4 regions of the Streptomyces sp. NPDC048637 genome follow, and region 4 is predicted to be linked to each of the others. Evidence: riboswitches for the same ligand, from Rfam matches in the RefSeq annotation. Region 4 holds a riboswitch; each other region holds the start of a gene.

Region 1 (4,819 bases), on a different contig from region 4:
CACCGAGTCCGGCGGAAAGACCGTCTGGATCACCGTGCCGTGGCAGGCCGCCGTCCGCTGAAGACCGCTGCCGCACCGGCCGCCCGCCGGCTACGGCGCGGGGGAGTGGCGGGTGAAGGCCCCGCGCAACAAGGCACGCAGAGTGTCCGCGGCCGGGCTCCCGCCGCCGGGGCGGTAGGCCACCGAGATCCGGCGGTGCAGCTCCGGCGGGTCCAGGCTGCGGATCCCCAGCGGCGTCACCGAGCCCTCCGCCATCATCTCCGGGACCACCGCCACCCCGAGTCCCGCGCTCACCAGCGCACACACCACCGCATAGCTCGGCGACTCACAGCGCACCGCCACACTCGCCCCGGCCGCCGCCAGCACCGCCTCCACCGCACGCCGGTTCGGGTTGGCCGGCGCCATGCTGACCAGCGGCTGACCGGCCAGCTCGGCGAGCGGCAGCCGTCCGGCGCCCGCCGACAGGGCATGGCCCGGCGCGGTGACCAGCACCAGTTCCTCGGTCAGCAGCGGTTCGAGACGCACCCCCTCCGGCGGCGGCATCGCCTCGCCCGGCACATACTCGTGCGTCAGCGCCAGATCGACCTCGCCCAGCGCCACCGCCGCGGTGGCCTGCGGAGGTACGTACTCCGTGATGCTCAGCTCCACATCGGGGTGCGCCCGCCGGAAGGTGCTGAGCGCGGGCGGCAGCAGATGCGTCCCGGCGGTCATGAACGTGCCGACCCGCAGCCGGCCGCCGGACAGCCCCGTCAGCCGGGACAGCTCATGCCGCGCCTGATCCAGCTCGTCGAGCACCCGCCGGGCCCGTACGACGAGCAGCTCACCCGCCGCCGTCAGCCGTGCCCCGCGGTGGTGGCGCACCAGCAGCGCCGTCCCGGCCTCCCGCTCCAGCTTGGCGAGCTGCTGGGAGAGCGCGGGAGCGGTGTAGCCCAGCCGGGTGGCGGCCCGGGTGATCGAACCGGCCTCCGCCACTGCTACCAGAGCGGCCAGCCGCGTGGGGTCGTACATATAAGAACCTCTTTAGGCTCTCCAAGAACATTGCCAATACCCATTAAAGGCTCTGACCAGCGAAGCTGCTCTCATGGACGGACAGCTGATCGCCTTCACCGGAGTCGCCGCCGGCATGGTCACCATGCCGGGCGCGGATTTCACCGTCGTGGTGCGCAATGCGCTCGACTCGCGCCGGGCGGGGGTGGCGACCGCCATCGGAGTCGCGGGCGGGCTGCTGGTGCACACTGCACTGGCGGTGGCCGGGCTCGCGGCGGTGCTGGTCGCCGTGCCCGCGCTCTTCAGCGCTGTCCAACTCCTGGGCGGGGTCTATCTGTTGTACCTCGGTGCCGGTGCGCTGACCGCGGCCGTCCGGCGCAGGGGCGCGCACGCCGATTCCGCGACCGGCCCGGCCGACCCACCGGCCGACGGCCCGGCTGCCCTCCTGGGCACCGCGCGGAGCCTGCGCCAGGGCTTCCTGACCAATGCCCTCAACCCCAAGGCGCCGGTCCTCTTCCTCAGCCTGCTTCCGCAGTTCGTCCCGGCCGGCGAGCCCGCGCTGCCCCGCACGCTGCTGCTCGCGACGATGGTCGTCGCCCTGGCGCTGGTGTGGTTCCCGGCCGTCGCGCTGCTGGTCGACCGCCTGGGTGGCCTGCTGCGCCGCCCACGGGTCACCCGCGCCCTGGAAGCCGTCACCGGAACGCTGCTCACCACGCTGGGCGGCATCCTGCTCGTCGAGGTCGTGCTGGCCTGACAGACGGGCGCACCCCGGGCAGCCCGCTCAGTGGCGACATCACCCGGCCAAGTTGGCCAATCCCACTGACAATTGATCAGACGTAAGACGAGATCCCAGGTCAGCCGCCCACGCGTCCGTAGGAGACCGTGCGGCTCCAGATCCGCTCCAGCCGCACCACGCTCCCGGCCTTGGGGGCATGCCACATCCGGCCCCGGCCCGCGTAGATGCCGACGTGGTAAATGCCGCGTGCGGAACGGAAGAAGACCAGGTCACCGCGTCTGCGCAGGGAGGCCGGGATATGCCGGGTGCGGACGTACTGTGCGGCGGCGGTACGGGGCAGGGCCCGCCCGGCGCGCTTGAACGAGTACAGCGTCAGCCCCGAACAGTCGAAGCGGTACGGCCCTTGGGCACCGTACTGGTACGGCGCGCCACTCTTAGAGGCCGCGATCCGCAGCGCGTAGGCGGACACGGAGGCGGCTTCGGCGTTCCCGGCCTCTCCTGGGGCGACAGTAGTCCCGCCCAGGGTGACCAGCGTCAGAGCGGTGACGGTGCCGGCGCGTGCCAGCAGATTCGGCGTATGCGTGCGCACAGTCATGCGCAGACCCTTCGTCAGCCGCCTGCGAAGGAAGACCTGTCGGGTTCGGGCAGGCGAAGATGCCCGGCCGTGCGTACGGCTTCACCCCAAGGAGCCCTCGGCCGTCAGGCCGGGACCCCGTCCTGCTCGGGTCCTCCGCTCCCGCCGATCCACAACGTCGACCGGACATCCGGTACGGCGGCGGGATTAGGCGCCCGTCCGGACCGCCCCGTCGCTGTGGCGGGGTCTTGCCGTCGAAGGGATCGTCACGCACCCGGCACCCGAATTCCGAGCTGAAAATGCCGTATGTGAGATTGGTCACATTTGACCTGAATGGTTACTTTTGTTCCCTCAGGTGACGTGGCGCGGGGTGTCGCACCCCCCGGACCAGGGGCGAAACATCAAGGGTCCAAGGAATTGTGTCCGCCCCGCGCAATTCGTCGCCTCCTCACATCGGGCCCGGACGCTACGCCGTATGCGCAGCCCCGTGCGCGTGTCGGGTCAGATGTCCTCGGGCGGTGGCACCGTCACGAGTCCGGCCCGGCGTTCGCCGTCCAGCACCCGCAATGCCCGGGTCAAGGTCTCGCGGTGCAGCTCGCTCTCGCCCCGGTTGTGCATCAGCGTCAACGCGTCGCGCAGCCCGGCGGCCTTGGTCACCAGCGCCTGGGCGGCCCGCAGTCCGGTGTAGGTGCCGCCGCCGCGGGCCGGGTTGATCCTGCCCAGCAGGTCGAGCACCTCCAGATAGCGGTCGATCAGCTCACCCTCGGCACGTGTCAGGGCGGGCAGCGGCGGCAGTTCCGGCGGCAGCATCCGGGCTCACCGCGCACCGAGTTGGGGGACGGACTGCTTGCGCTGATGGGTGAGTCCGTCGATCAGGCCGTACTCCTGGGCGGCTCGGGCGTCGAAGATCTTGTCGCGCTCGATATCGGTGGCGATCCGCTCACGGGGCTGTCCGGTGTGCTCCGCCAGCATCCGCTCCAGCATGTCGCGGGTGCGCAGCAGCTCCTCCGCCTGGATCTGCAGATCGGTGGCCTGGCCCTGGATGGGCTCACTGATCGAGGGCTGGTGGATCAGGATCCGGGCGCCAGGCAGCGCCAGCCGCTTTCCGGGGGTGCCGGCGGCCAGCAGTACCGCGGCGGCGGAGGCGGCCTGCCCCAGGCAGAAGGTCTGCACGTCGCACGACACGAAGCGCATCGTGTCGTAGATGGCGGTCATCGCCGTGAAGGAGCCGCCGGGGGAGTTGATGTAGAGCGAGATGTCCTGCTCGGGTGCGGCATGTTCGAGGTGGATGAGCTGCGCCATCACATCGTTGGCGGAGGCGTCGTCGACCGGGGTGCCCAGGAAGATGATGCGCTCGCTGAGCAGCTTCGAATACGGGTCCATGGTGCGCGTCCCCTGGGACGTGCGCTCGGTGAACTCCGGAAGGATATAGCGGGCCGTTGGTCGCAGCATGAGTGCTCCTCTCTCTGTAGAAAATGTACAGGATGTACGTCCAGTGAGAATGACCGGGGCGTCGTCACCATCACATTCGGCAGCTCGCCAGTCGTCCTCCCCACACCACTGACCAGCCTGGTCCGCGAGCTTGCTGCGACTCGCCGCGGTAAGGCCGAGGTCGGCACCCCGGACGACGTCCCTTGGCTGTTCCGGGCGGTCATCCAGGGCGCCCTGTCACCGACAGCCAGATCGGCAAGCGCCTCCACAACATCGGGATTCGATCCACGCAGGATCGGTCCGCTGCGCTGTTCACCCTCGCGAGCGAGCTGCCTGCCGCGATCCTCGCCCGGATGCTCGGCACCCAGATCAAGGTCGCCGTCCAGTGGCAGAAGGCATCGGCCGGAGACTGGGGCGCCTGCGCCGCCGATGTCGGCCCGCGAGGGAGAACGTGCGTGCGGTGGGCCGCTTAGCCTGGTTTCTCGCACCGCCTTCCAGCAGCTGTGCAACGGGGGTGGGCCCGGGTGAGCCAGGTTCGCCTTCTGGGCCCTCTGGCCCTCGGGGGCCGCGGGCTGCCTGGCCTGGTTCGCCACGGCTGCCGGGTGGACCAGCGATCGGCTTCGCACCCAACTGCTGCACCTGTCGAGCGAGCGCGTCACGGGCCCGTTGGCCGGTTCGAGATCGCGATGCAGACCGACCACTTGGACAGCCAGCCAGACGAGGAACAAGAGGATCAGGACGCCAGTGGCTACCCCAAGCAGTTCGGCTTGAGGCAGGCGCGGTCGGTGGCGAGGCGATCGGTGGGCGGTGTTCACTTCGCGACCACCGCCCAGACCGAGATAGCCGCTGCGAGTACGCCCATCAAGACGGGCACGATCATCTGATACAGCCGGGCTTGGCGCTCTCGTTTCCGCCGGTCGCGCTCGGCCAACTGGTACTGCTCGAACTCACGCTCAAGGACCTCGCGGGCGTCGACAGCCTTCTGCAAGTCCTGGCTGAGCTGGGTGATGCGCTGGTCCGTGTACGCGGACTGCAGCGAATACACCTCGGTCGACACGACCTTGTCCAACCTCGCATTGATGACCTGCGCC
Region 2 (4,819 bases), on a different contig from region 4:
CCGCTTCTACAACCCGTCGAGCAAACTGCGCGGCTGCCGCTTCCCCGGCCCGGACGTCCTCCTGGACACCGTCGTCGAGGACGTCGCACGCCATACGGGCGGCGCGCCGGCCGACGATATGGCCCTGCTGGCGGTGCAGCGGCCGATGGGGGTGTAGACGCCGATGGATGCGGGCTGTGTGGGCGGTTGCCCGGCAGGCCCTGTGTACGGGGATCGGGCCGCGCTCAGGTTCCCGGGGTGTCCGCCGGCCCGGGGAGGCGGTGCAGGCTCTGGCCGTGCGGGCCGGTGAGTGCGACCGGGCGTCCGTCGAGCGCGAGGGTCAGCAGCAGCGCGTCGTCCGGGCGGGGCGAGCGGTGTGCGGGGCCGGTGATCCACGGCAGCACGGAGTGGTGCTCGTCGGAGATCCAGTGGCCGCCGCCCGGCCGGCCGTCGAGCAGCGACCGGACGAGACGTGTGAACTCCTGACGGCGGGCGGGCGGGAGGTAGGCCAGCACCGAGCTGTGGAAGATGACCAGCGTCGCCTCGGGCGGTGCCTCGGCGGCGAGCGCGGGCAGCTCGTCGATCAGATCGCCGCGCACCATCCGCGGCCGCGGCGCCGACCGCACCGCTTCGACGGCCGCGGACAGCCGCGCCGCACGCTCCCCGTCGCCCGGCCATACGAGCGCCTGCAGCCAGCGCAGATCGTCCGGTTCGGCCACCGGGTCGAGCGGGTCCAGGTCGATGCCGGCCCGCCAGACGATCTGCGGCAGCCGGTCGGGCAGTTCGGCGGGCAGCTCGCCGGGCGTCCCTTCCGTACGGCAGGTGAGCACCAGTGGGCTCTCCGGCGCCCCCACCTCGGTCCGGAGGGCGCCCGCCCGGCCGCCGTCCCCGCCCTCGCCCACGTACCGGTAGCGATAGCGGTCGGGGTGCAGACACAGCCCCGCGGACGTACCGACCTCCAGCAGCGCCAGCGGCTGCGGCAGACGGGCAAGCAGCGGCAACAGGGTGGCGCAGCGGGCCGGTTCATTGGTCTGGGTGGCGCGCTGCATGATCACCGCGCGTACCTCGTCCCAGTGCCGGATCGTCCACTCGCGCCAGCGCCCGTACGCGGCTTCACCGCGCGGGCCCATTTCGGCGTGCGGGCCGTCGAGATAGCGGACGGCGGCGAGCAGGAGGTTCGGCTGCTGTTTGTTGCCGGCGGGCAGCGACCCCGACAGCAGATCGCAGAGCTCCGCGTCCTGGCTGATCCGCGCGCTCAGCTCCTCGTGCGCATCCGACCGGCCCCGCACCTCCCGCCAGGAGAACCCCCGGTACCGCTCCGCCACTCCCCACGCGTAACCGGCAGCACTTCCGGCGTTCCCGGTGTTCCCGACGTTGACGACCATGATCCGACGTTACTGCTCTCACCCTCCGTAACTGAGGGCCACCCCTCCGCATAACGACTGGTGCACAATCCGCGCGAGATCGTTTAGCGCCGGGTGGTCAACTCGCCCGGTTTGTGGGCGTGGTGGCCGAAAAGGCGCCGCCACAGGTTGTGCTGACCCGATAAGGATTCGAGAGAAGGCTTGGAATTCGGTCGCGATCTCTATTACTGTCCGATAACGCAGCGCGGTCGTCCCAGCCGTCGCAAGAGGCGGCACCGCGCGCCGACGCCGAATCCCGCACGCGCTTTTCACGCACCCCCAAGCACTTCGAACTGCACCAAGGGAACCGGGGAACCACTTCCTTGGGGTGAATCGGACGCCCTCCGCCAGCGGGCGCCCGTAGGAGACCTTCCTGCTCCGAACCCGTCAGCTAACCCGGTAGGCGAGAAGGAAGGAAAGGAGTGCGCCCCCGTGGCGTCCAACAGGCCTGCCCCCGATTCTCCGTCGGCTTACGAGCTCGATGACCGAGGTGCCTTCCCTGGGCCCGGTGCCGGCGACGGCGACGGACCGTGGGAGGAGTGGAATCCCACCGACGAATCCACGCGCTTCGTCCGCGGCAAACACCGGGTGGCCAAGCAGCGTGGCGGCGGACTCGCCCGCAGCGGCACCGTCCTGGGTGTCGGCGTCATCGCGGCGGTCGGCGCGAGCGGAATGGCCTCGGCCGAGGACCGTCCGCCGGTTCCGATCTCGATGCCCGACATCGGCGGGATGGCCGACGACCTCTCCGAAAAGATGCCGGACGCCAAGTCGCTCCCCGGCATCGGCGACCTGATATCCGACGAGGACTCCGCAGCCGCCGACGCCGCCTCGGCTCCCGTCGGCGACGCGGCTCCTGCCTCCTCCGGGCCGCTCACCCGGGCCACCCAGACGAGCGCGGACACGGCTAACGGCACCGGCGCCGGTGAGGCGCTGCGCAGCCGCATCCTCCAGCAGGCCGACGCGCAGCAGGGCGCCGCCGAGCAGGAGAGCCGCGACGCCGCCGAACAGGCCGCTGTCCAGCAGGCCGCAACGCAAGCCGCCGCCCACCAGAAGTCGGCCGAAAAGGCCGCTGCAGCCAAGAAGGCGGCCGAGATGGAGGCCAAGCGCAAGGCTGAGGAAGCGGCCCGTCAGAAGGCGGAGGCCGAACGCCTCGCCAAACTGGCGAAGAGCTTCATCGCTCCCGTGTCCTCCTACACGCTCACCGCCAGCTTCGGCCAGGCAGGCGACCGCTGGGCCGCGGACCACACCGGACAGGACTTCGCCGCGCCGACCGGCACTCCCGTCAAAGCGGTGCACTCCGGCACCATCACCCAGGCAGGCTGGGCCGGCTCGTACGGCTACCGCATCGTCCTCACCCTCGACGACGGCACCGAACTCTGGTTCTGCCACCTGTCCTCGATGGTGAAGACCTCCGGCAAGGTCAACACCGGCGATGTCATCGGCCGCGTCGGCGCCACCGGCAACGTCACCGGCCCCCACCTCCACCTGGAGGTGCGCCCCGACGCCGGCGACCCGGTCGACCCGATGCCGTGGCTGCGCGATCATGGGATCAATGTGTGACCGGCGGGGTCGGCGTGTGATCGACGGGGGCGAGGTGTGATCGACGGGGGCGAGGTGTGCCTGACGGGGTCAACGCGTGACCGACGGGATCAACGTGTGGCCGACGGCTTCGGCGCCTGGCCGGCGCCCTCGGTGCAGGAACAGGCAGCTCAACCCGTGGGCGTCTGACGGGAGTTACCGTGGGGGAAGAGGAAGGAATAACTCCTCTTCCCCCGACGCTCCCCTGGATATGACCGCGACACACAAGCCCCTCGGCTCGCTCTCCGTCTCCCCCCTGTCCCTCGGGGGCAACGTCTTCGGGTGGACGGCCGACGAAGCCCAGTCCTTCGCCGTGCTCGACGCGTACGTGGCGGGCGGTGGCAACTTCATCGACACCGCCGACGTCTACTCGGCGTGGATCCCTGGTAACAAGGGCGGCGAATCCGAGACCGTCATCGGCAACTGGCTGGCCTCCCGCGGCAATCGCTCCGATGTCGTCATCGCCACCAAGGTCGGCGCCCACCCGGACCTCAAGGGCCTGTCCCCCGCCACCATCAAGTCCGCGGTCGACGCATCCCTCGCCCGTCTGCGCACGGACTACATAGACCTCTACTACACCCACTACGACGACGAGTCGGTCGAGGTGCCGGAGTTCCTCGTCGCCCTCGACGACCTCGTGCGGGCCGGCAAGGTCCGCGAGATCGCCGCGTCCAACATCTCGGCGAAGCGCCTGGAGGAGTCCCTGGCCTTCTCCGCCCGCGAGGGCCTGGCCCGCTATGTCGCCCTCCAGCCCCACTACAACCTGGTCTCCCGCGACACCTACGAGGGCGAACTCGCCGAGGTGGCCGCCCGCCACGGCCTGGCCGCCGTGCCGTACTTCGCCCTCGCCTCCGGCTTCCTGACCGGCAAGTACCGCCCAGGCACCCATGTCGACAGCGCTCGCTCCGGGGGCGCCGTCAAGTACGTGGACACCGACCGCGGCCGCCGCGTCCTCCAGGCCCTCGACACCGTCGCTGCCGCCCACCAGGCCGAACCCGCCACCATCGCCCTCGCCTGGCTCGCCGCCCAGCCCACCGTCGTGGCCCCCATCGCCAGCGCCCGCACGGTGGAACAGCTGCCGGCGCTGCTGGCGGTGTCCGAACTGACCCTGACGGATGCGGAACTGGCGCTCCTGAACGAGGCGTCTGCCTGAACCACGGAGGACGGGGAGGGACGAGGGAGGGGCGGGGCCGCCAAGGCCCCGCCCCTCCTTCGCGTTCCGCTCCTGCTCTACCCCTGCTCCTGCTCTGCTTTCGCTCTACTTCCGGCGGTCCACTGCCACCCACGATGCGAGCGCCACGCCACCCGCCACCGCAAACACCGAAGGCCAGGCCCCGATCTTCTTCGCCAACGGATGCGACCCGGCAAACGCGGCCACGTACGCCCCACTCAACGCCGCCGCCGTCGCATTCCCCGCCTTCTGCTGCCACCCCTTGGCCGCCACGGCCCCGGCCGCAGCGAGCGCCACCCCACCGAGCGGCCGCTTCTTGGTCCAGCGGGCGGTGGCATAGCCGCCTACCAGGCCGGTTGCTGCGATCACACTCGTCGGTACGCCGGCCATCACGGAAACCTCCACATCAGGGGACAACTGCGACGACCTTACGTGGAGAGTCCGTGGGACCCGCACGATGCTCTGTATTAGGCGCGGACGCTCCAGTCCGGGCGCTGCACGCAGGTGACGAATTCCTGCCACGCCTCGCAGGTGAAGTTGAGTATCTGGCCCCCGGGAACTTTCGTGTCTCGGACCAGGAGGGTGGACCCGTCGGGCGTCGCCGTCGCTATGCAGTTGCCGCCGGAGCCGTTGCTGTAGCTGCTCTTGTGCCAGACGAGAGGCGCTGTGTGAGTCATCAGGTGAGTCC
Region 3 (4,819 bases), on a different contig from region 4:
CGAGCCGATCTGGTTGACCTTCACCAGCAGCGCGTTGGCGGAGCCCTCCTCGATGCCGCGGGCGAGGCGCTCGGGGTTGGTGACGAACAGGTCGTCGCCGACGAGCTGGACCTTGGCGCCGAGCTTGTCGGTGATGACCTTCCAGCCGGCCCAGTCGTCCTCGAACAGCGGGTCCTCGATGGAGACCAGCGGGTAGGCCGCCACGAGCTCCTCGTAGTACTCGGTCATCTCGGCGGCCGAGCGGTCCTTGCCCTCGAACTGGTACTTGCCGTCCTTGTAGAACTCGGAGGCGGCGACGTCCAGCGCCAGCGCGATGTCCTGGCCGGGGGCGTAACCGGCCTGCTTGACGGCCTCCAGGATGAGGTCGAGGGCCTCACGGTTGGAGCCCAGGTTCGGGGCGAAGCCACCCTCGTCACCGAGACCGGTGGACAGGCCGCGCTCCTTCAGGACCTTCTTGAGGGTGTGGTAGACCTCGGCGCCCCAGCGCAGCGCCTCGGAGAAGGACTCCGCGCCGATCGGGGCGATCATGAATTCCTGGATGTCCACGTTGGAGTCGGCGTGCGAGCCGCCGTTCAGGATGTTCATCATCGGGACGGGCAGCACGTGCGCGTTCGGGCCGCCGAGGTAGCGGAACAGCGGAAGGTCGCTGGCCTCGGAGGCGGCGTGCGCGACGGCGAGGGAGACGCCGAGGATGGCGTTGGCGCCGAGCGACCCCTTGTTGTCGGTGGCGTCCAGGTCGAACATCGCCTGGTCGATCAGCCGCTGCTCGGTCGCGTCGTAGCCGACGAGCTCCGGGCCGATCTGCTCGATGACGGCCAGGACGGCCTTCTCCACGCCCTTGCCGAGGTAGCGGTTCGGGTCGCCGTCGCGGAGCTCGATGGCCTCGAAAGCGCCGGTGGAGGCACCGGACGGCACGGCGGCACGGCCGGTGCTGCCGTCGTCGAGGCCGACCTCGACCTCGACCGTGGGATTACCTCGCGAGTCGAGAATTTCGCGGGCTACGACGACGTCGATCGACGGCACGTTGTCTCCTTCGTGGGTGTCTGGAGTCTGCAGCATGAGCCTAACGGCCCCGGGCGCGTCCGCCTGCCCTTGGCCCGCTCCGTGGGACGGAAGGCCCCCGAAAACCTGCCCAAAGGCCTAGTTCGCGGGACGTTTGGCGGATTGTTCGCCGAACGGGAAAAGTCGCGGAACGGCGCCGGTCAGCGGCCTGCCGCCGGCCGGGGAGCCCCGCGTGCGGTCCGCGACACGAGAAGCCCCGCCACGGCGCGCTGGGGGGAAGGGCGCGCCGTGACGGGGCGGTCTCACGGAGGAAGGGGGCCCGCCGCTCGGGCCCGCTGGAGCCCCGGTGAGAGAGCGGCTCAGACGGTGAGCTGCTGACCGGGGATGATCAGGTTCGGGTTGCCGCCGATGACCGACTTGTTGGCCTTGTAGACGGACTTCCAGTCGGTGCCGTGGGCCTTGGCGATCTTGGCGAGGGTGTCGCCCTGCTTGACGGTGTAGTTGCCGTCGCCGGTGGACTTGCGCTCGGCGGACCGCGAGGCACGGTCTTCGGAGGCGGACGGGGCCTTCTTGGCCTCGGGCTTGGCGGACTCCTGCTTCGGCGCGGACTTGGTCTGCGCGGAGGTGTCGACGTCGGCGGCGGGGCCGCCGGCGGTCAGGTTGCCCGCACCGGCGCAGGCCCAGGCGCCCGGGCCCTGGAGGGCGAGGAGCTTCTCGGCGGCGGCTATCTGCTGGGCCTTGGTGGCCTGGTCGGCGCGCGGCGCGTACTTGGTGCCACCGGCGGCGTCCCAGCTGGAGTTGGAGAACTGCAGGCCACCGTAGTAGCCGTTACCGGTGTTGATCGACCAGTTGCCGCCGGACTCGCACTGGGCGACCTTGTCCCAGGTGGCGACGGAGGCGGCGGAGGCGGAAGTGGCGCCCATCAGCGGAACGGCCACGGCGGCACCGGCGACACCGGCGAGGGTGGCGACGCGGACGGCCTTGGAGGGACGACGGTGCTTGCCCTTGAAGATCAGCATGGTTCGTTCGTTTCCTCACCGACGCCTACGAGGTGAGCTGTCGGGTTCGGACTGATGAGTCGCCCGGCCGTGTGCGCATGGCGCACGTGGCTTCACCCCAAGCCGGTTGACCCGCTTTCACGGGTGGGGCCGGCACGTACCTTGGGTCCCCCGCTCCTGCCTTCGGCGCTTGCGCGTCAAGTGCCTTCGATCACCGGCAGGATTCGGCGTGTGATCGAGGGGCCCGCTTTGGCGAGCGATCCTGACGTTAAGCAGTAATCCCCTTGGGGTTCAAACCCCACCATCTGGACCAAGTTGACCGTCTTTGATCACGGGTTGGTTACATATCCGCAGGTGGGGCCCGGTATGCCGGGGATGCGCAGACCGGGACCCACCGAAGTCAACGAGAGCCTTGTCTCACTTTCCCAAAAGAGGGCGAAAGTGGCGAACTACCCTGCGTCTCGCCCGAGATCGAGCTGCTGGCCGGGCTGGATCAGGTCCGCGTCGGAGCCGATGACGCCCTCGTTGCGGTCGTAGAGCGCGTGCCACCCACCGGACAGCCGGTGGGCCGTGGCGATGGCTGACAGGCTGTCACCCGGGCGCACCGTGTAGTCGCCGTCGGCCGCCGGGCCCGTGCGGTGCGCGTCGTCGCCCCGCGAGGCGTGCCGGCCGCCGGCGGACCTGCCGCCGTCACGGTCACCGGCGTCCTCGTCGCCCGCATCGCCGCGGTGCTTGCCCTTGGCAGGCACCTCGCGCGGGGTGCCGGTGCTGTCCGTACGGCTGCCGTCCCCGGACGGGTCCGCGGACGGGTCGTCGGACGGGTCCGTGGAGGGCTCGTCGGACGGGTCGGCGGAGGAGTCGCCGGACGGGTCCGTGGAGGAGTCACCGGACGGGTCGGCGGACTGCGACGGGTCGTCGTCCCGGTCGCCGGGCGTCGCCGGGTCGGACGGCTCCGGGCTCGTGGACGAGTCGCCGGGCCCGGCGGAGTCCGAGGCGTCGGGCGAGGGCGTCGCGTCGGACGGCGGACCGCTCGACTCGTCGCTGGGCTCGTCGCTCGGCTTGTCGTTCCTCCCGGCGGTGTCCCCACCGTCGTGGGCGTCGGACGAACCGGGGGTGTCCCAGGGGTCGAGGGAGCCCTCGGAGTCCGACGGGGCGGGCTCCGGCGTGCTGGTGCTGCCCGGGTCGACCTCCGGGGCCTGGCCGTCGCCGGTCAGCCCCGCGTTCACCGCGCAGCTCGGCCAGGCGTCCGGCCCGCGGTCGCCGAGGATCGACTCGGCCACGGCGATCTGCTGGGAGCGACTGGCGTAGTCGGGCCGTGAGGCGTAGGCGGAGCCGCCGTAGTTGTCCCACATCTCCTGGGTCAGCTGGAGGCCGCCGTAGTAGCCGTTGCCCGACGCCGCGCTCCACACGCCGCCGCTCTCACACTGGGCGACCTTGTCCCAGGTCGCGGTGTCGGCGGCGTGTGCACCGCTCGCACCGAGCAGTGGCAGGGCGATGCCCGCGCCGGTCACGCCTGCCGTGACAAAGATGGCCGGTGCCTGACGGGGGCGACGATGTCGGCCGTTCCCGGAACGCATGCGGATGCCTTTCGCGCGGCGGTTGAGTTATCGACGAGCTCTTCGAGCTGCTCGACGGGGCCTCCGGCCGGCCGACGCACGCGAGCGGCACCGTTACACCGGTCCCCCACATCACCGCTTCGACCGATCGAGTGAAGCCTGTCGATCGTCGGTCGAAAGGTAGCCGGGGTCCCGGGTAGTCACAAGTCGGTGTAGTGCGGATCACGTAAAGGTCACGCGGTTGACTCTGCGTCACATTTGGCCTTGTCGCTGGTCAGGGCCGCTCCGGGGTGAACTCCACCGGAAGTGAACGCAGTCCGCGCATGATGAGCCCGCCGCGCCAGCGCAAATCGTCAGGTTCCGCCGCAAGCCGGATGTCCGGGAGCCGGGTCAGCAGCGTCGCCAGCGCGGACTGTCCTTCGAGCCGGGCGAGCGGCGCACCCAGGCAGTAGTGGATGCCGTGCCCGTATCCCAGATGCTGGTTGTCACGCCGGGTCAGATCGAGCACATCCGGCTCGGCGAAGCGCGCCGGATCGCGGTCGGCGGCGGCCAGCACCACCAGGACCGGGTCCCCCTCGGCGATCCGCTGTCCGCCGAGCGTCAGCTCCTGGGTCGCGAACCGCCAGGTCGCCAGCTCCACGGGGCCGTCGTAGCGGAGCAGTTCCTCAAGGCCGGTGGTGAGCAGCTCGGTGTCGCCCGCCTCGATCGACTTCTGCAGCAGCTCACGCTGGGCGGGGTGGCGCAGCAGCGCATAGGTGCCGTTGCCGATGAGGTTGACGGTGGTCTCGAAGCCCGCGAAGAGCAGGATGAAGGCCATTGCGGCGGCCTCGTTCTCGGTCAGATGCTCACCGTGGTCGGAGGCCCTGATCAGGGCGGAGATCAGATCCTCGTCGTCCTCGGCGGTGTCGCCCAGGGACTCGCGCTTGCGGTGGATCAGCTCGGCGAGATAGCCGCGCATCTTCTTCACGGAGCGGGCGACGCCGCCGCGTGGTCCCCCGCCGTGGCGGATCATCATGCCCGCCCAGTCCCGGAAGTCGTCCTGGTCCTCGCGCGGCACCCCCAGCAGATCGCAGATCGCGTAGATCGGCAGCGGAAAGGCGAACTCGTGGATGAGGTCGGCCTCGCCCTTCGCCGCGAACTGGTCGATGAGGTGGTCGGTCAGCTCCTGGACCCGCGGGGCGAAGGCGGCGACCCGGCGCGGGGTGAACGCCTTCGAGACCAGCCGGCGCAGCCGGGTGTGGTCCGGCGGATCGATGTTGAGCA
Region 4 (4,819 bases):
AACTGTCACGACTTTGAAGGGCAACACCATGGCAGAGCGCCGCGTCAATGTCGGTTGGGCCGAGGGCCTGCACGCCCGCCCCGCGTCGATCTTCGTCCGTGCGGCCACCGCCTCCGGCGTCCCGATGACAATCGCCAAGGCTGATGGCAACCCCGTCAACGCGGCCTCCATGCTCGCGGTCCTCGGTCTGGGCGCCCAGGGCGGCGAGGAGATCGTGCTGGCCTCCGAGGCCGAGGGCGCCGAGGCAGCCCTCGACCGTCTGGCCAAGCTCGTCGCCGAGGGTCTCGAGGAGCTCCCCGAGACCGTCTGAGTCCGCCAGGACCTCTGCTGTATGCGGCGGCCCCGCCGTGGCAACCGGACCGGTTTTCACGGCGGGGCCGTTTCGCTGGGCCGGCATCCGGGACGCCGGGGCGCTCGTCCGCCATGCCCGACGGCCTGCGCGGCGGGCACGCCGGATACGCCGCACGCCGGATACGCCGGATACGCCGGTGTGCATTATGCGGGACGGGGACGCGGAATTTCCTGGGACCGCCATCGGGGATCCGTAAGGAAAAGCGCACACCATTAACCGCACCTGGTGCGGTAAAAATCAGGCAGGCACGCCAATTCAGACGCGGACCGAATAGCGCGCGACCATGCGCCGCGGCAGCCTATTCCGCACTTCTTTGTATACGGGGCGATTGTTAAGGGCGGAGGCGTGCCGTGTTGACGGGCCGTTTCGGATCCCTCACCTCGGCATTGGCGGGGAGCCGCAGCCGGTAGACCGGAAGCGAGCGCTCGACATGAGTTGCCATCAGGGCGCGCGCCCGTTCGGCGTCCCCCCGGGCCACCGCGTCCAGCACCGCGCCGTGTTCGTCCCAGGACTCACCGGCCCGGGGCGGCAGTTCCACCGTGTACATCCACTCGATCTTGCGCCGCAGCTGGGTCAGCAGCGCCGTCAGACTGGGGCTGCCGACTGCCTGAGCGAGTGTTTCGTGGAACCAGCCGTCCAGTTGGCGCAGATCTGCGGGATTGCCGTGACGGGCCCGCTCGCGGCCGAGCCGCACCAGGCCGCGGAGCACCTTCAGGTGGGCCGGGCTGCGGCGGGCGGCCGCGCGGGCGGCGCCCAGCGGCTCCAACAGGGCGCGGATGTCGAGGAGATCGGCGGCCTCCTGCTCGGTGGGCTCGGCGACACAGGCGCCCGCGTGGTGGCGGGTGGTGACGAAGCCCTCGGACTGCAGGGTGCGCAGCGCTTCACGGACCGGCACCCGGGAGACGCCGTAACGGGCCGCCAGGATCTCCTCGATCAGCCGGCTCCCCGGCGCCAGTGCGCCGGAGACAATGTCGTCGCGAATCGCCGTGCACACCGCATGCGCGGAAATATGGCCTCGCATCTTCCGTGCCTCCGCCGTAATCCCCTGGAAACGCCGCCGGTCGGCGACTTTTCCGTGACTCTATTCGACCGGCACGGCTTTTCCGACGGCCTCGGGTTATTCATGGATATTTTTTGGCCGGAAGTCGCGGGCCACCGGCGTATCCGGTGCGTATCGCCCGCACTCCGGATACGCCGAAGCCCCGGCCGTGGGGCCGGGGCTCCGGAAGGACTCGGCGTGTGGCGCAGGCCCCGTACGGGGCGCGGCGCCGACGCGGGGGGATCAGACGTTGACGCCGTGCCCGCGCAGGTACGCGATCGGGTCGATGTCCGAGCCGTAGTCAGCGCCGGTGCGGGCCTCGAAGTGCAGATGCGGGCCGGTGACGTTGCCGGTGGCGCCGGAGAGGCCGATCTGCTGGCCCGGGGTGACCTGCTGGCCGACCGAGACGCCGAGCGACGACAGGTGACCGTACTGGGTGTACGTGCCGTCGTTCATCTTGATCACGATGTTGTTGCCGTACGAGCCGCCCCAGCCGGCCTCGACGACGGTGCCCGAGCCGACCGCGTGGACGCTGGTGCCGGAGGCGGCGTGGAAGTCGATGCCGGTGTGGCTGCCGGAGGACCACAGTCCGCTGGAGGCCTTGTAGGCGGTGGAGACGTAGGAGTCGGCGATGGGGGAGACAAAGGCGTTGAGGCGCTTGCGCTCCGCGTCGCGGGCGGCGCGGACCTTGGCCTCGTGGGCGGCCTTGGCCTTCTTCTTCGCGGCCTCGGCACGCCGCTTCGCCTCGTCGGCCTGCTTCTTGGCGACGGCCTCGGCCTTCGCCTTCGCCGCGGCGGCCTCGGCGTCGGCCTGCTGCGCGTCGGCCTGGGCCTCGACACGGTTGGCGAGCTCGTCCCCCAGCACGACGGCGTGCTGCAGTCCGGTGTCGTGGAGGCGTGCCTCGTCCGTCGCGGCCAGCGCCGGCGAGGCCACGGAGGCGACCACACCGCCGGCCGCGAGGGTGGCTATGCCGGCGACGTTGCGGGTCGTCCGAACGGGACGGCTCGCGCGACGGTGCTTCCCGGTGGCACGGATGAACGCCATGTGCTGGCTTGTCCTTTCCTTCCTTCTCGCCTACCGGGTTAGCTGACGGGTTCGGAGCAGGAAGGTCTCCTACGGGCTCCTCGGAGAGGAGTCCGATTCACCCCAAGGGACATTTGGGTCCCCGGCTCCCCTGGCTTGCGCCGTACGGGGACTCGGCGATGACTGTCCGGTGCCACTGTTGTGGCGGACTTGTGACGAACAGCCGGACCGACGCTAAACGGGGCAACTTTCAATCGGCAAACAGAACCGGTTTTTTGTGCGGGATGCCACAAGAACCGGGGCACCAGCTGCGATAAAACGGACATACGGCGGCTCCCGTGGTGAACGAGCACCACGGGAGCCGCACGGTCGTCATATGACCTTCCGTCACACGGGAGGGGCTAGCCGCTGACGACGGTCACCTCACCGATGCCCAGCGCCTTGACCGGCTCGGCGATCTGTGCGGCATCGCCCACCAGGACCGTCACCAGCCGGTCCACGGGGAAGGCGCTGACCGCCGCCGCGGTGGCCTCGACCGTGCCGGTCTCCGCGAGGCGGGCGTACAACTGCGCCTGGAAGTCGTCCGGGAGCTGCTGCTCCACCTGGTCGGCGAGGGTGCCCGCGACGGCCGCCGCGGTCTCGTACTTCAGCGGCGCGACCCCGACGAGGTTCTGCACGGCGACATCCCGCTCGTCGTCCGTCAGCCCCTCTGCCGCGAGGGTGCGCAGTACCTTCCACAGGTCCTCGAGCGCCGGGACGGTGGAGCCGGTGTCCACCGAGCCGCTGATGGCGAGCAGCGCGGCGCCCGTGGACCCCTCGGGGGAGGTGGGGGCGGTGGACCGGAGCACCTGGCCGAAGGCGCGCACCCCGTAGGTGTAGCCCTTCTCCTCCCGCAGCACTCGGTCCAGACGGGAGGTGAGGGTGCCGCCCAGGCAGTACGTGCCGAGCACCTGTGCGGGCCACACCCGGTCGTGCCGGTCGGCACCGATACGGCCGATGAGCAGCTGCGTCTGGACGGCGCCGGGGCGGTCCACGATCACCACCCGGCCGGTGTCGTCGGCGACGATCGGCGCGGCCTTCAGCGGCTCGGACGTCGAGCCGCTCCAGGCGCCGAGCGTGTCGGCGAGCGCCGTGCCGAGGTCGACGCCGGTGAAGTCACCGACGATGACGGCGGTGGCCGTGGCGGGCCGTACATGGGCGTCGTAGAAGGCGCGGACGGCCGCTGCGTCGATGCGGGCGACGGTGTCCTCGGTGCCCTGGCGGGGCCGCGACATGCGGGCGGTGGCCGGGAACAGTTCCTTCGACAGGGCCATGGCGGCGCGGCGGGCCGGGTTGGCGAGCTCGTGCGGGATCTCGTCGAGACGGTTGCGTACCAGCCGCTCGACCTCGCTCTCCGGGAAGGCGGGCGCCCGGAGCGCGTCGGCGAGCAGGCCGAGCGCACGGGTCAGCCGGGACGCCGGCACTTCGAGGGAGACCCGTACGCCGGGGTGGTCGGCGTGCGCGTCCAGGGTGGCGCCGCAGCGCTCCAGCTCGGCGGCGAACTCCTCCGCGTCATGGGTGTCGGTGCCCTCGGACAGCGCACGCGCCATGATCGTCGCGACGCCGTCCAGACCCTCGGGTTCGGCGTCCAGCGGCGCGACGAGGTTGATCTCGACGGCGACGACCTGCTGGCCGGGGCGGTGGCTGGTCAGGAGCGTGAGCCCGTTGGGCAGTTGGCTGCGCTCGGGGGCCGGGAAGGCCCACGGCCTGGGCGCGCCGCCCTGGGGCTGCGGGTGGAAGTCCATGGTGCTCACGGGGGAATCGGCGTGGGTGGTGGCGTCGCTCACTGGTCCGCCTCCCCTTCCTCGGTGTCGGCGGCGTCGGACGGCTCGGTGGGCTCGTAGACGAGCACCGCGCGGTTGTCAGGGCGCAGCCGGGCCTTGGCGACCGCCTGCACCTCCTCGGGGGTGATGTCCAGGACGCGCTGGACGGCGGACAGCGCGAGCTGCGGGTCGCCGAACAGGACGGCGAAGCGGCACAGTTCGTCGGCGCGGCCGCTGACCGTGGCCAGCCGGTCCAGCCACTCGCGCTCCAGCTGGGCCTGCGCCCGCTCCATCTCCTCCGGGGTCGGCCCCTCGGCGGCGAAACGGGCCAGCTCCTCGTCGACCGCACGCTCGATGTCCGGAACCTCGACCCCGCCGGACGTCTTCACGTCCAGCCAGCCCAGCGAGGGGGCGCCGGCCAGCCGCAGCAGGCCGAAGCCGGCGGCGACGGCGCTGCGGTCGCGGCGCACCAGCCGGTTGTACAGGCGGGAGGACTCGCCGCCGCCCAGGACGGTCAGCGCGAGGTCCGCGGCGTCCACCTCACGGGTGCCGTCGTGCGGCAGGCGGTACGCCGCCATGAGGGCGCGGGAGGGCACGTCCTCC

Evidence for each region. Region 4 has a riboswitch for cyclic di-AMP ahead of AB0C46_RS18875 (M23 family metallopeptidase). Riboswitches for the same ligand answer to the same signal wherever they lie in the genome.
Region 1: it holds a riboswitch for cyclic di-AMP, as region 4 does, so the genes downstream of both, AB0C46_RS06975 (NlpC/P60 family protein) here and AB0C46_RS18875 (M23 family metallopeptidase) in region 4, are expected to answer to the same signal.
Region 2: it holds a riboswitch for cyclic di-AMP, as region 4 does, so the genes downstream of both, AB0C46_RS33320 (M23 family metallopeptidase) here and AB0C46_RS18875 (M23 family metallopeptidase) in region 4, are expected to answer to the same signal.
Region 3: it holds a riboswitch for cyclic di-AMP, as region 4 does, so the genes downstream of both, AB0C46_RS34035 (transglycosylase family protein) here and AB0C46_RS18875 (M23 family metallopeptidase) in region 4, are expected to answer to the same signal.

Annotation. Positions count from the first base shown of each region.
Region 1 is NZ_JBEZHQ010000003.1:391,378-396,196, forward strand. Features, by position in the region: gene AB0C46_RS06960 (ATP-binding protein) at 1-61, shown strand, start outside; gene AB0C46_RS06965 (LysR family transcriptional regulator) at 91-1,008, opposite strand; gene AB0C46_RS06970 (LysE family translocator) at 1,082-1,741, shown strand; gene AB0C46_RS06975 (NlpC/P60 family protein) at 1,842-2,318, opposite strand; cyclic di-AMP (ydaO/yuaA leader) riboswitch at 2,323-2,521, opposite strand; gene AB0C46_RS06980 (hypothetical protein) at 2,799-3,107, opposite strand; gene AB0C46_RS06985 (ATP-dependent Clp protease proteolytic subunit) at 3,114-3,749, opposite strand; gene AB0C46_RS06990 (hypothetical protein) at 3,932-4,201, shown strand; gene AB0C46_RS06995 (hypothetical protein) at 4,540-4,797, opposite strand.
Region 2 is NZ_JBEZHQ010000039.1:60,748-65,566, forward strand. Features, by position in the region: gene AB0C46_RS33310 (PP2C family protein-serine/threonine phosphatase) at 1-157, shown strand, start outside; gene AB0C46_RS33315 (DUF2332 domain-containing protein) at 225-1,364, opposite strand; cyclic di-AMP (ydaO/yuaA leader) riboswitch at 1,649-1,803, shown strand; gene AB0C46_RS33320 (M23 family metallopeptidase) at 1,815-2,942, shown strand; gene AB0C46_RS33325 (aldo/keto reductase) at 3,172-4,113, shown strand; gene AB0C46_RS33330 (hypothetical protein) at 4,219-4,521, opposite strand; gene AB0C46_RS33335 (DUF397 domain-containing protein) at 4,599-4,808, opposite strand; gene AB0C46_RS33340 (helix-turn-helix transcriptional regulator) at 4,808-4,819, opposite strand, start outside.
Region 3 is NZ_JBEZHQ010000041.1:63,307-68,125, forward strand. Features, by position in the region: gene eno (phosphopyruvate hydratase) at 1-1,023, opposite strand, end outside; gene AB0C46_RS34035 (transglycosylase family protein) at 1,362-2,021, opposite strand; cyclic di-AMP (ydaO/yuaA leader) riboswitch at 2,029-2,240, opposite strand; gene AB0C46_RS34040 (transglycosylase family protein) at 2,450-3,577, opposite strand; gene AB0C46_RS34045 (cytochrome P450) at 3,831-4,819, opposite strand, start outside.
Region 4 is NZ_JBEZHQ010000013.1:119,411-124,229, reverse strand. Features, by position in the region: gene AB0C46_RS18885 (HPr family phosphocarrier protein) at 29-310, shown strand; gene AB0C46_RS18880 (GntR family transcriptional regulator) at 684-1,373, opposite strand; gene AB0C46_RS18875 (M23 family metallopeptidase) at 1,635-2,435, opposite strand; cyclic di-AMP (ydaO/yuaA leader) riboswitch at 2,448-2,603, opposite strand; gene AB0C46_RS18870 (pitrilysin family protein) at 2,816-4,198, opposite strand; gene AB0C46_RS18865 (pitrilysin family protein) at 4,237-4,819, opposite strand, start outside.